Blastochloris viridis: one gene and its partners. The protein of the gene in region 1 interacts with the protein of each later gene in a pairwise test. Links are inferred from orthologs where the notes say so. Each region holds a gene or a part of one and is shown in the gene's direction. Other genes may lie near its edges.

The links. The genes of interacting proteins can lie anywhere in the genome.
Region 2: the proteins of dnaE (region 1) and BVIR_RS01800 interact in binary tests that used the Escherichia coli proteins (3 or more experiments, as listed by UniProt). The link is inferred for Blastochloris viridis from one-to-one orthologs.
Region 3: the proteins of dnaE (region 1) and dnaQ interact in binary tests that used the Escherichia coli proteins (3 or more experiments, as listed by UniProt). The link is inferred for Blastochloris viridis from one-to-one orthologs.

Annotation. Positions count from the first base shown.
Region 1 is NZ_CP012946.1:2,711,693-2,715,764, reverse strand. What follows is about bases 66-4,069. They hold dnaE (DNA polymerase III subunit alpha), read left to right. Parts: upstream 66-419; coding sequence 420-3,869; downstream 3,870-4,069. UniProt on the Escherichia coli protein: DNA polymerase III is a complex, multichain enzyme responsible for most of the replicative synthesis in bacteria. This DNA polymerase also exhibits 3' to 5' exonuclease activity. The alpha chain is the DNA polymerase catalytic subunit.
Region 2 is NZ_CP012946.1:391,840-394,737, reverse strand. Bases 49-2,878 are described here. They hold BVIR_RS01800 (aminotransferase), read left to right. Parts: upstream 49-790; coding sequence 791-1,966; downstream 1,967-2,878. Other genes in these bases: BVIR_RS01795 (pyridoxal-phosphate dependent enzyme), read left to right, coding at 2,096-2,878. Outside these bases: BVIR_RS01805 (methionine ABC transporter ATP-binding protein), read right to left, coding at 1-7; more of BVIR_RS01795, read left to right, coding at 2,879-2,898. UniProt on the Escherichia coli protein: Shows aminotransferase activity with methionine and histidine as substrates, and to a lesser extent also with phenylalanine.
Region 3 is NZ_CP012946.1:3,679,679-3,682,595, reverse strand. What follows is about bases 49-2,897. They hold dnaQ (DNA polymerase III subunit epsilon), read left to right. Parts: upstream 49-1,028; coding sequence 1,029-1,766; downstream 1,767-2,897. Other genes in these bases: BVIR_RS15970 (Tim44/TimA family putative adaptor protein), read left to right, coding at 2,656-2,897; secB (protein-export chaperone SecB), read right to left, coding at 1,912-2,397; coaE (dephospho-CoA kinase), read left to right, coding at 300-896; BVIR_RS15990 (shikimate dehydrogenase), read left to right, coding at 49-303. Also shown: more of BVIR_RS15990, read left to right, coding at 1-48; more of BVIR_RS15970, read left to right, coding at 2,898-2,917. UniProt on the Escherichia coli protein: DNA polymerase III is a complex, multichain enzyme responsible for most of the replicative synthesis in bacteria. The epsilon subunit contain the editing function and is a proofreading 3'-5' exonuclease.

The DNA of each region.
Region 1 (4,072 bases):
CGGATGTGGAGCATCCGCCGCCGCGACCAAAGTGCAGCCGGGTGCCAAATTCAAACTGAGGCACGACCCACGCAAAAGTTGTGTTGACGCCGGAACAAAAAATGAACAAGGTTGAGTTCTGGATTTGTTCCGGAGGTCGCCATGATCCGCGTAATCGTCAGCGAAGCCGCTGCCCTTGCCTCGCTCAGCCTGTTCGCCGCCACCATCCTGGTCTGGGCCCAGATGCTCGGCCAGGCCGGGTTCTGAAGTTTGCCGCCGCGGGCCGCGCCGGCTATGCGGCGGCGATATCGGCGCGCGCGGCGTGCCTCAGCCGCGCCGTCGGCGGTCAGCACGGCGCGAGCCTGTGGACGGCGCCCGGTGGTGGAGTCGACTCGGCGGGGCCTTGACGCGCACGTTGGGAGACCGAACGGGAGGATGAGATGGCGGGCGTCGGCTTCGTGCACCTGCATGTGCATTCATCGTTCTCGCTGCTCGAAGGCGCGCTGTCGATCGCCAAGCTGGCCGAACTCGCCAAGGCCGACAAGCAGCCGGCGCTGGCGCTGACCGACACCGGCAATCTGTTCGGCGCGCTCGAATTCTCGGAAAAAATGGCCGGCGCCGGCATCCAGCCCATCGTCGGCCTGTCGCTGGCGGTCGAATTCGCCGATGCCACCTCGCGCGGCCGGCCGCAGGGCGGGCTGCCGGCGCGGCGGTCGCGCATCGTCTGTCTCGCCGCACGCGAGGACGGCTATCGCAACTTGATGGCGCTGACCTCCCGCGCCTATCTCGAAGCCCCCTCCGGCGAGGAGCCGCACGTGCCGGTGGCGCGGCTCGCCGATCACAGCGCCGGGCTGATCGTGCTCACCGGCGGCCCCGACGGCCCGATCGACCGCGCCGCCGCGGAGGGCCAGCCCGACCTTGCCGGCAATAGATTGGAAACGCTGGTCGATCTGTTCGGCAACCGGCTCTATGTCGAGATGCAGCGCCACGGCGCCGACCGCGAGCGCGAGGTCGAGCCGGCGCTGCTCGACCTCGCCTTTCGCCTCGGCCTGCCGCTGGTCGCCACCAACGAGCCGTTCTTCGCCAAGGCCGACGACTACGAGGCCCACGACGCCCTGATCTGCATTGCCGAAGGCCGGCTGATCGCTGACGCCGAGCGCCGCCAGCTCACGCCCGAGCATCGCTTCAAGACCCGCGCAGAGATGGCCGCGCTGTTTGCCGACCTGCCCGAGGCGGTGGCGGCGAGTGTCGAGATCGCCCGGCGCTGCGCGGTGCGGCCGCGCACCCGCAAGCCGATCCTGCCGCACTTCACCACCGGCGACGGCGCCGCCGCCGACCCCTCCGCCGCCGAGGAGGCGGAACTGCGGCGCCAGGCGGCGGAGGGTCTCGACCGCCGCCTGAAAACGCAGGGCCTTGCGCCCGGGCTCACCGAGGACGACTACCGCCAGCGGCTCGTCTTCGAGCTCGACGTCATCGCCCGCATGAAGTTCCCAGGCTACTTCCTGATCGTGGCGGACTTCATCAAGTGGGCGAAGAACCAGGGCATCCCGGTCGGGCCGGGCCGCGGTTCAGGCGCCGGATCGCTGGTGGCCTATTCGCTCACCATCACCGATCTCGACCCGATCCGGTTCGGCCTGCTGTTCGAGCGCTTCCTCAATCCTGAGCGCGTGTCGATGCCGGACTTCGACGTCGACTTCTGCCAGGACCGCCGCGACGAGGTGATCCGCTACGTCCAGGAGCGCTACGGCCGCGATCAGGTTGCCCAGATCATCACCTTCGGCACGCTGCTCGCCCGCGGCGTTCTGCGCGACGTCGGCCGCGTGCTGCAGATGCCCTACGGCCAGGTCGACAAGCTCTGCAAGCTGGTGCCGCAGAACCCGGCCAAGCCGGTGACGCTGCAGCAGGCCATCACCGAGGAGCCCAAGCTGCAGGCGGCGCGCGACGCCGAGCCGATCGTCAAGCGGCTGCTCGACATCGCGCTCAGGCTCGAAGGGCTTTACCGCCACGCCTCCACCCACGCCGCCGGCATCGTGATCGGCGACCGCCCGCTGATGGAACTGGTGCCGCTCTATCGCGACCCCAAGTCCGACATGCCGGTCACCCAGTTCAACATGAAGTGGGTGGAGCCGGCCGGCCTGGTGAAGTTCGACTTCCTCGGCCTCAAGACCCTGACCACGCTGCAGACCGCGGTGAAGCTGATCCGCCGTTGCGGCATCGAGATCGACCTCACGCACATCCCGCTCGACGACAGGAAGACCTACGAGACGCTGGCGCGCGGCGAGACCGCCGGGGTGTTCCAGCTCGAAAGTGCCGGCATGCGCAAGGCTCTGATCGACATGGAGCCGGATCGCTTCGAGGACATCATCGCGCTGGTCGCGCTCTACCGGCCGGGCCCGATGGCCAATATCCCGACCTATTGTGCGCGCAAGCACGGCCGCGAGCAGCCCGAATACCCCCACCCCAGCATCGAGCCGGTGCTGAAGGAGACCTTCGGCGTCATCATCTACCAAGAACAGGTGATGCAGATCGCCCAGATCCTGGCGGGCTACTCGCTCGGCGAAGCCGATCTGCTGCGCCGCGCCATGGGCAAGAAGATCCGCGCCGAGATGGACAAGCAGCGCGCCCGCTTCGTCGACGGCGCCACCGAGCGCGGCGTCGACAAGGCCCAGGCCGAGACCATCTTCGACTTGCTCGCCAAGTTCGCCGACTACGGCTTCAACAAGAGCCACGCCGCCGCCTACGCCCTGGTCGCCTATCAGACCGCCTATCTCAAGGCCAACTTTCCGGTCGAGTTCCTGGCGGCGTCGATGACGCTCGACATGTCGAACACCGACAAGCTCGCCGAATTCCGCGCCGAGGCCGAGCGCCTCGGCATCAAGATCGTGCCGCCCGACCTCAATCGCTCGGGCGCCGAGTTCGAGCCCGACGGCCGCTCGATCGTCTACGCGCTGGCGGCCATCAAGGGGGTGGGGCGGCAGGCGGTCGATTCGCTGGTGGCGGCGCGCGCCGCCGCGCCGTTCCGCGATCTTCAGGACCTCGCCGAGCGCATCGACCCCAAGGCGGTGAACAAGCGCACGTTCGAGTGTCTCGCCGCCGCCGGCGCCTGCGACCGGCTGGAGCGCAGCCGCGCCCGCGCGGTCGCCGCCGCCGACGTCGTGCTCGCCCACGCCGCGCGCCGGCTCGACGACCGCATCGCCGGCCAAAGCGAGCTGTTCGGCGGCGCCGCGGCGGCGCCGCTCGCTGTGCCTTTGGTGCCCGACTGGCTGCCGTCGGACCGGCTGAAGCGCGAGTTCGACGCCATCGGCTTCTTCCTGTCCGGCCACCCGCTCGACGATTACGCCGCCACCTTGAAGCGGCTTCGGGTGCAGGCCTGGACCGAGTTCTGCGAGGCGGTGAAGGAGGACGGCGCCACCGCGGGCCGGCTCGCCGCCATCGTGGTCGGCCGCACCGAGAAGCGCACCAAGACCGGCAACAAGATGGGCATCTTGGCGCTGTCGGACCCCTCGGCGCCGTTCGAGGCGGTGATCTTCTCCGAGGGCCTGCAGCAATACGGCGCCTTGCTGGAGGAGGGCGCCCGCGTCGTGCTGCAGGTTTCCGCCGAGGTGCAGGGCGAAGACGTCCGCGCCCGCATCCAGGGCGTGGAAGCGCTCGACGAGGTCGCCGCTCGCCACCAGAGGGGGCTCAACGTGTTCATGCGCGAGGCCGGGCCGCTCGACAGCCTGGCGCGGCGGCTCGAAGCGGGCGGCGACGGCGAAGTCGCCGTGGTGCTGGTGCTCGACGGCGGCCGCACCGAGGTCGAGGTCAGGCTGCCCGGCCGTTACAAGGTGTCGCCGCAGATCGCGGGTGCCATCAAGGCCATTCCCGGCGTGATGACGGTGGAGGATGCCTAGGGAGGGCGCCGGCCCGGTTGTCCGGGAGGTTTTGGGACCGGGTCATACTGCCTCTCCGAAGGAATCCGCCTTGTGGGGTTGCGCCGACGGACGGTAGGCGCCGAGGATTTCATCGTGGCGCGGTACACCAACAGCGGCGGCAGCCCGCCGTTGGTGTCAGTCGCGAATTTTCCCTTGAGTCCCTGATTTCAATGAAGAATATC
Region 2 (2,898 bases), 2.3 Mb from region 1 along the record:
CGTTCATGGAACACTCCGATGCGCCGCGAGGCTGGCGGCGATCAGCGAAACGGGATTGATGAAGCCGGACCAGCCGGCGGCGCGACGGAACCGTCAGCGACAACAGGTCATGGGCATCATGGCACACCTCATTCGGCGCGGTCCCACGAACGCATGTCCGGGGCGCTTTAGCGTTTGGTGTCGCGGCGCAAGCTGCTGACTCAAATCACCGCGGCCCGCGGTTTCTGCAGCCGCGGACGGAATAAGCATCGGGCGCAAGCCGCAGAGCGTCAAGCGCGATCCGCGCTGAAACAATGGACTTTTGGCGGTGGCACCACAAATAGCGATCCCGTTCTCCGATCGCGCCAGGTGAGAAAAGAACGATGTCCGACAGGGCCGCGGTGGAGAATACTTCCCCCGAACGCTGGGCCGGTGCCGGCGGGCCCGGCCCCTCCGCGGCATCGTGCCGCGTCCCGCGATTCGGCTGCGGGCTGATCCGGCCGGGACCCTCAATCCGGCCGCCGAACAATCCCCCTGATCCAGGATCCGTCACCGAGGTGATTTCGAAAAGCCGAAGGGGCCAGCCGGAAACAGCTTGATCCGGCTTCGCGGAAGAACAACCCCGAAATCGCCCGAGATTTCGAAGGACTTTTCCCATCGCCGCGACAAATTGAAGATGTGTTTCCTGGGCGGTGATTGAAACGGCAGACCGTGCTCTCTAAAATTCGGTATCAAGGCTCGCGACATCACCCCCGCATTCCGCGATCGGGTGGACGCCACGGCTGCTGCGGCAAGGTCCAGAGAACATTCCATGGCAAATTCGATCTTCGGCGCCGCCGGCACGACCATCTTCGAGGCGATGTCGCGACTGGCAGCGGAAACCGGATCGATCAATCTCGGCCAGGGCTTTCCGGAAGGGCTGGAGCCGCGGGAGGTGATCGAGGCGGCGGCGCGAGCGATGCGCGAGGGCCCGCATCAATACCCCTCGATGATGGGAACCCCCGCTTTGCGCCAGGCGGTCGCCGCCAACGCCAAACGCAACCTCGGCCTCGACGTCGACTGGGAGCGCGAGGTGATGGTCACCTCCGGCGCCACCGAGGCCTTGGCAGACGCCTTCTTCGGCCTGCTCGACACCGGCGACGAGGTGATCGTGCTGGAGCCGGCCTATGATTCCTATGCGCCCATCGTGCGCCGGGCCGGCGCGGTGCCCGTGGCGGTGCGCCTGACCCCGCCCGATTGGAGCCTGTCGCTGGACCAGCTCAACGCCGCGGTAACGCCGCGCACCAGGGCCATCGTCATCAACACTCCGATGAACCCGATCGGCAAGGTGTTCTCCGCCGCCGAGTTGCGCAGCCTCGCCGATTTCGTGCTGGCGCATGACCTCGTCGTCATCGCCGACGAGGTCTACGAGCATCTGGTCTTCGACGGCCGCCGCCACCGCACCCTGTTCGCGATCCCGGAGATGCGCGAGCGCGTCGTGCGGATCGGCTCGGCCGGCAAGACCTTCTCGGTCACCGGCTGGAAGGTCGGCTACATCACCGCGGACGCCAAGCTGCTTGGCCCGATCGCGCGCGCCCACCAGTACATCACCTTCACCACGCCGCCGGCGCTGCAGGCCGCGGTTGCGTTCGGGCTCGCCCTGCCCGACAGCTATTTCGACGGGCTGCGCGCCGACCTCGGCCGCCGCCGCGACCTGCTGCTCGCCGGCCTTCGGGGCGCCGGATTCGAGGTCGGCGACGTTGCCGGCACCTATTTCGCCGTCGCCGCGGTCGGCGACCTCGACCCCGACCGGGATGACCTCGCCTTCTGTCGACGCTTGACCCATGAGGCCGGCGTGACCGCGGTGCCGATCTCCTCGTTCTACGGCGCCCGCGACGTGAAGAGTCACATCCGCTTCTGCTTCGCCAAGACCACCGACACGCTGGAGGAGGCGGTTCGCCGTCTCACAAGCTGGCGCGGCGGCGTGGCTCTCAAGGCCGCTTCCTGACCTGACGCGCCGGCTGGTTTCGGCGCCGATTTCGTTCCTACGCCCTCAATGGGCCTGATCGGACCTTGCGCCGCGCGGGAATCGTTCGCCTGCGCGAACGGCGCTGGCTGGATATTTGTGAGGACAATCATGACGGTGCATCGCGCACAGCCGGACCGCAACGGCGTGCTCGCTCTGATCGGAAACACGCCGGTGGTCGAGATTTTGAAGCTCGACACCGGGCCTTGCCGGTTGTTTGTCAAGCTGGAGAACCAGAACCCGGGCGGCTCGATCAAGGACCGCGTCGCGACCTCGATGATCGAGGCGGCCGAACGCGACGGCCGCCTGACGCCCGGCTCCACCATCATCGAGGCCACCGCCGGCAACACCGGCCTCGGCCTCGCTTTGGTGGCGGCGCAGAAGGGCTATCGGCTGATCCTGATCGTGCCGGACAAGATGGCCCGCGAGAAGGTGCTGCACTTGAAGGCGCTCGGCGCCGAGGTGCGCATCACCCGCTCCGACGTGCCCAAGGGCCACCCCGATTATTACCAGGACATCGCCGAACGCCTCGCCGCCGAAATTCCCGGCGCGTTCTACGCCAATCAGTTCGGCAATCCCGCCAATCCGCTGGCGCACGAAACCACCACCGGGCCGGAGCTGTGGGATCAGCTCGGCCACGACGTTGACGCGGTGGTGGCCGGGGTCGGCTCGGGCGGCACCATCACCGGGGTCGGGCGGTTTCTCAAGAAGGTCTCGCCCCAGACCGAGATGGTGCTGGCCGACCCCGAGGGCTCGGTGCTGGCGCACTACCTCGCCACCGGCGAGCTGATCGAAGCCGGCTCGTGGCGGGTGGAGGGCATCGGCGAGGACTTCGTGCCGCCGGTCTCCGACCTCGGCCTCGTCGGCCGCGCCTATACCATCACCGATGCCGAGAGCTTTTCGACCGCGCGCGA
Region 3 (2,917 bases), 970 kb from region 1 along the record:
GTCAACACCACCTCGCTCGGCATGGCCGGGCAGCCGCCGCTCGTGGTCGATCTTGCGCCGCTGCCGCCCGCCGCCGCGGTTGCCGACATCGTCTATGTGCCGTTGGAAACCGGGCTGCTCGCCGCGGCACGGGCCGGCGGCCACGTTGGGATCGACGGGCTCGGCATGCTGCTGCACCAGGCGGCGCCGGGCTTCACCCGCTGGTTCGGGGTCGAGCCGACGGTGACGTCGGAACTCCGGGCGGAGATCGTCGCCGACATCCTCGCCAAAACCGCCGCGGTGGCGCAGGAGCCGGCGCAATGATCGTGCTTGGCCTCACCGGTTCGATCGGCATGGGCAAATCCGCGACCGCGCAGATGTTCGCTGAGGCCGGGGTGCCGGTCCATGATTCCGACGCGGCCGTCCACCGGCTCTATCGCGCCAACGCGGTGGCGGCGGTAGAGGCGCGGTTTCCCGGCACCACCACGGCGGCTGGGGTCGATCGTGATGCGCTGGCGCGGCGGGTGCTGGGCGACGCTGCGGCGATTGCCGATCTTGAGGCCATCGTTCACCCCTTGGTACGGGCCGATGCCGACGCCTTTCTCGCCACGGCGCGGGCGGCGGCGCGGCGGGTGGTGGTGCTCGACATCCCGCTACTGTTCGAGACCGGCGGCGCGGCCCGGGTCGACGCGGTGGTGGTGGTCAGCGCGCCGAAATCTGTGCAGCGGACCCGAGTGCTGGCCCGGCCGGGGATGACGGAGGACAAGCTTGCCGCCATCCTGGCCAAGCAGATGCCGGATGAGGAAAAACGGCGGCGGGCGCACTTCGTGATCAACACCGGCCGCGGCGTCGATGCCGCCCGCGCCGAGGTCCTCGGGCTGCTGCGGACGGTGAACATGATGGCCCGCCGTCGCTGAGATCACATCTCGCCAAGACGGCCGGAACATCGGGTTCCGGTCGCCAGAAACCGTCTCGCGACGTCGCTCTGGCGGAAAACGGCTCCGGGATCGCGCGATGATCGCCCGGATTGGACCAAGGGACAGGCTTGGATGCGCGAAATCGTCTTCGACACCGAGACCACCGGCCTCGATCCGCTGACCGGCGATCGGCTGGTCGAAATCGGCTGCGTCGAGCTGGAAAACCGCTGGCCGACCGGCCGGACCTTTCACCGTTACGTCAATCCCGAGCGCGACGTGCCCCAGGGCGCGGTCGCCGTCCACGGCCTGACCGCCGATTTCCTTAAGGACAAGCCACGCTTCGCCGAGGTCGCCGACGCCTTCCTGGAGTTCATCGCCGACTCCCATCTGGTGGCGCACAACGCCGCCTTCGACATGGGGTTTCTCGACGCCGAACTCAGGCGGCTCGGCCGGCCGCTGATCGGCCGCGAGCGGGTGGTCGACACCGTGATGCTGGCGCGGCGCAGGTTTCCCGGCGGCTCCAATACGCTCGACGCACTGTGCACCCGGTTCGGCATCGACAACTCGAACCGCGTCAAGCACGGCGCCCTGCTCGACGCCGAGCTTCTGGCCGAGGTCTATGTCGAACTGGTCGAGGCGCGGCAGGCCCATCTGGGGCTGGAGGTGCGCAGCGCCGCCCGGCTCCGCGCCGAGGTCCGCACCGTGCGCACCCGCCCGGCGCCGTTGCCGCTGCGGTTGACGACGGCCGAGGTCGAAGCCCACCACGCCTTCATCGCCACGCTGGGCGGGGCGGCGGTCTGGACGCTGTATGAAGACGACCTCGCCGATACCACCATGGTGGCGCCAGGCGCGGCCGCGCCAAAGGCGTGAGACTGGCGGCGACCGGCCGTTGGCGCCGATCGCAGATTTTCCTCAAATTATTGAGGTCACAGACGAAAACCTGCGCGTCTGACAGGATCCGCCTGTGCCGATCAGGCCGGCCGAGGGTGATGAGATGGCCGGTCTTGCCGGCCGATCACGCCAGCGGCGGGGTCGGAGCCGCCGACTGAAGCTCGGCGATGCGCTGACGATAGAGCGCGGAGAAATCGACCGGCTCCAGCAGCAGCGGCGGAAAGCCGCCGTTACGGACGGCGTCGGCAATGATCTGCCGCGCGAACGGGAACAATAGCCGCGGGCACTCGATCAGCACCACCGGATGCACGCTCTCCGCGGCGATATTGTTGACGCGGAACACGCCACCATAGGTCAGCTCGAACGAAAACAGCACGAGGTTCTCGTGCTCGGCCTTGCCTTCGATCACCAGGTCGACCTGGTAGTCGGTTTCGCTCAGCGGCCGTGCGTTGACGTTGATCTGGATGTTGATCGCCGGCGCTTGGCTCGGCGGCACCAGCGACTGCGGTGCGTTGGGATTCTCGAACGAGAAATCCTTGATGAACTGCGCCAGAACGTTCAAGCCGGGCGCCTTGGATTCGGCGGGGGCTCCGTTCGCGGTGGTGGTCATAACGATCTCCGTTCGATCCGACGGAACGTCCGCCCGTCGCGTTGGTCGCTACCATGGCGGCACCGCCAGCGGCAAGCCGGCCGCCTTCGGGGTTTGGCGCTCCGCCGCGCATCGTTTAGGATATCAAATGGCGGATTGGAGTCGCGCGGTATCTGGAATGCCGCCAGCCCCTACATAGATGAGAGTGGATAGGACGCGGCATGCTCCGTCGCGACCGGCTCGACAGATCACGCCCCCGGCGACGAGGCAGAGACAGTGTTGGACATTTATACGATTATTTTCCTGGCACTCGCCGTCTTCATCTTCCTGCGGTTGCGTAGCGTGCTGGGTCAACGCACCGGTCACGAACGTCCCCCGATCGACACCGCACCCGATCTGCGGCCCAAGCCCGGGGAAAATGTGGTTCGGCTGCCGACCCGCGCGGTCCACAACGAGCGCCCGGACCAGGAGACGCCGGCCGCCAACCGCTGGGAGGGCGTCGCCGAGCCGGGCTCGCCGCTGGAGCGCACGCTCAACGATG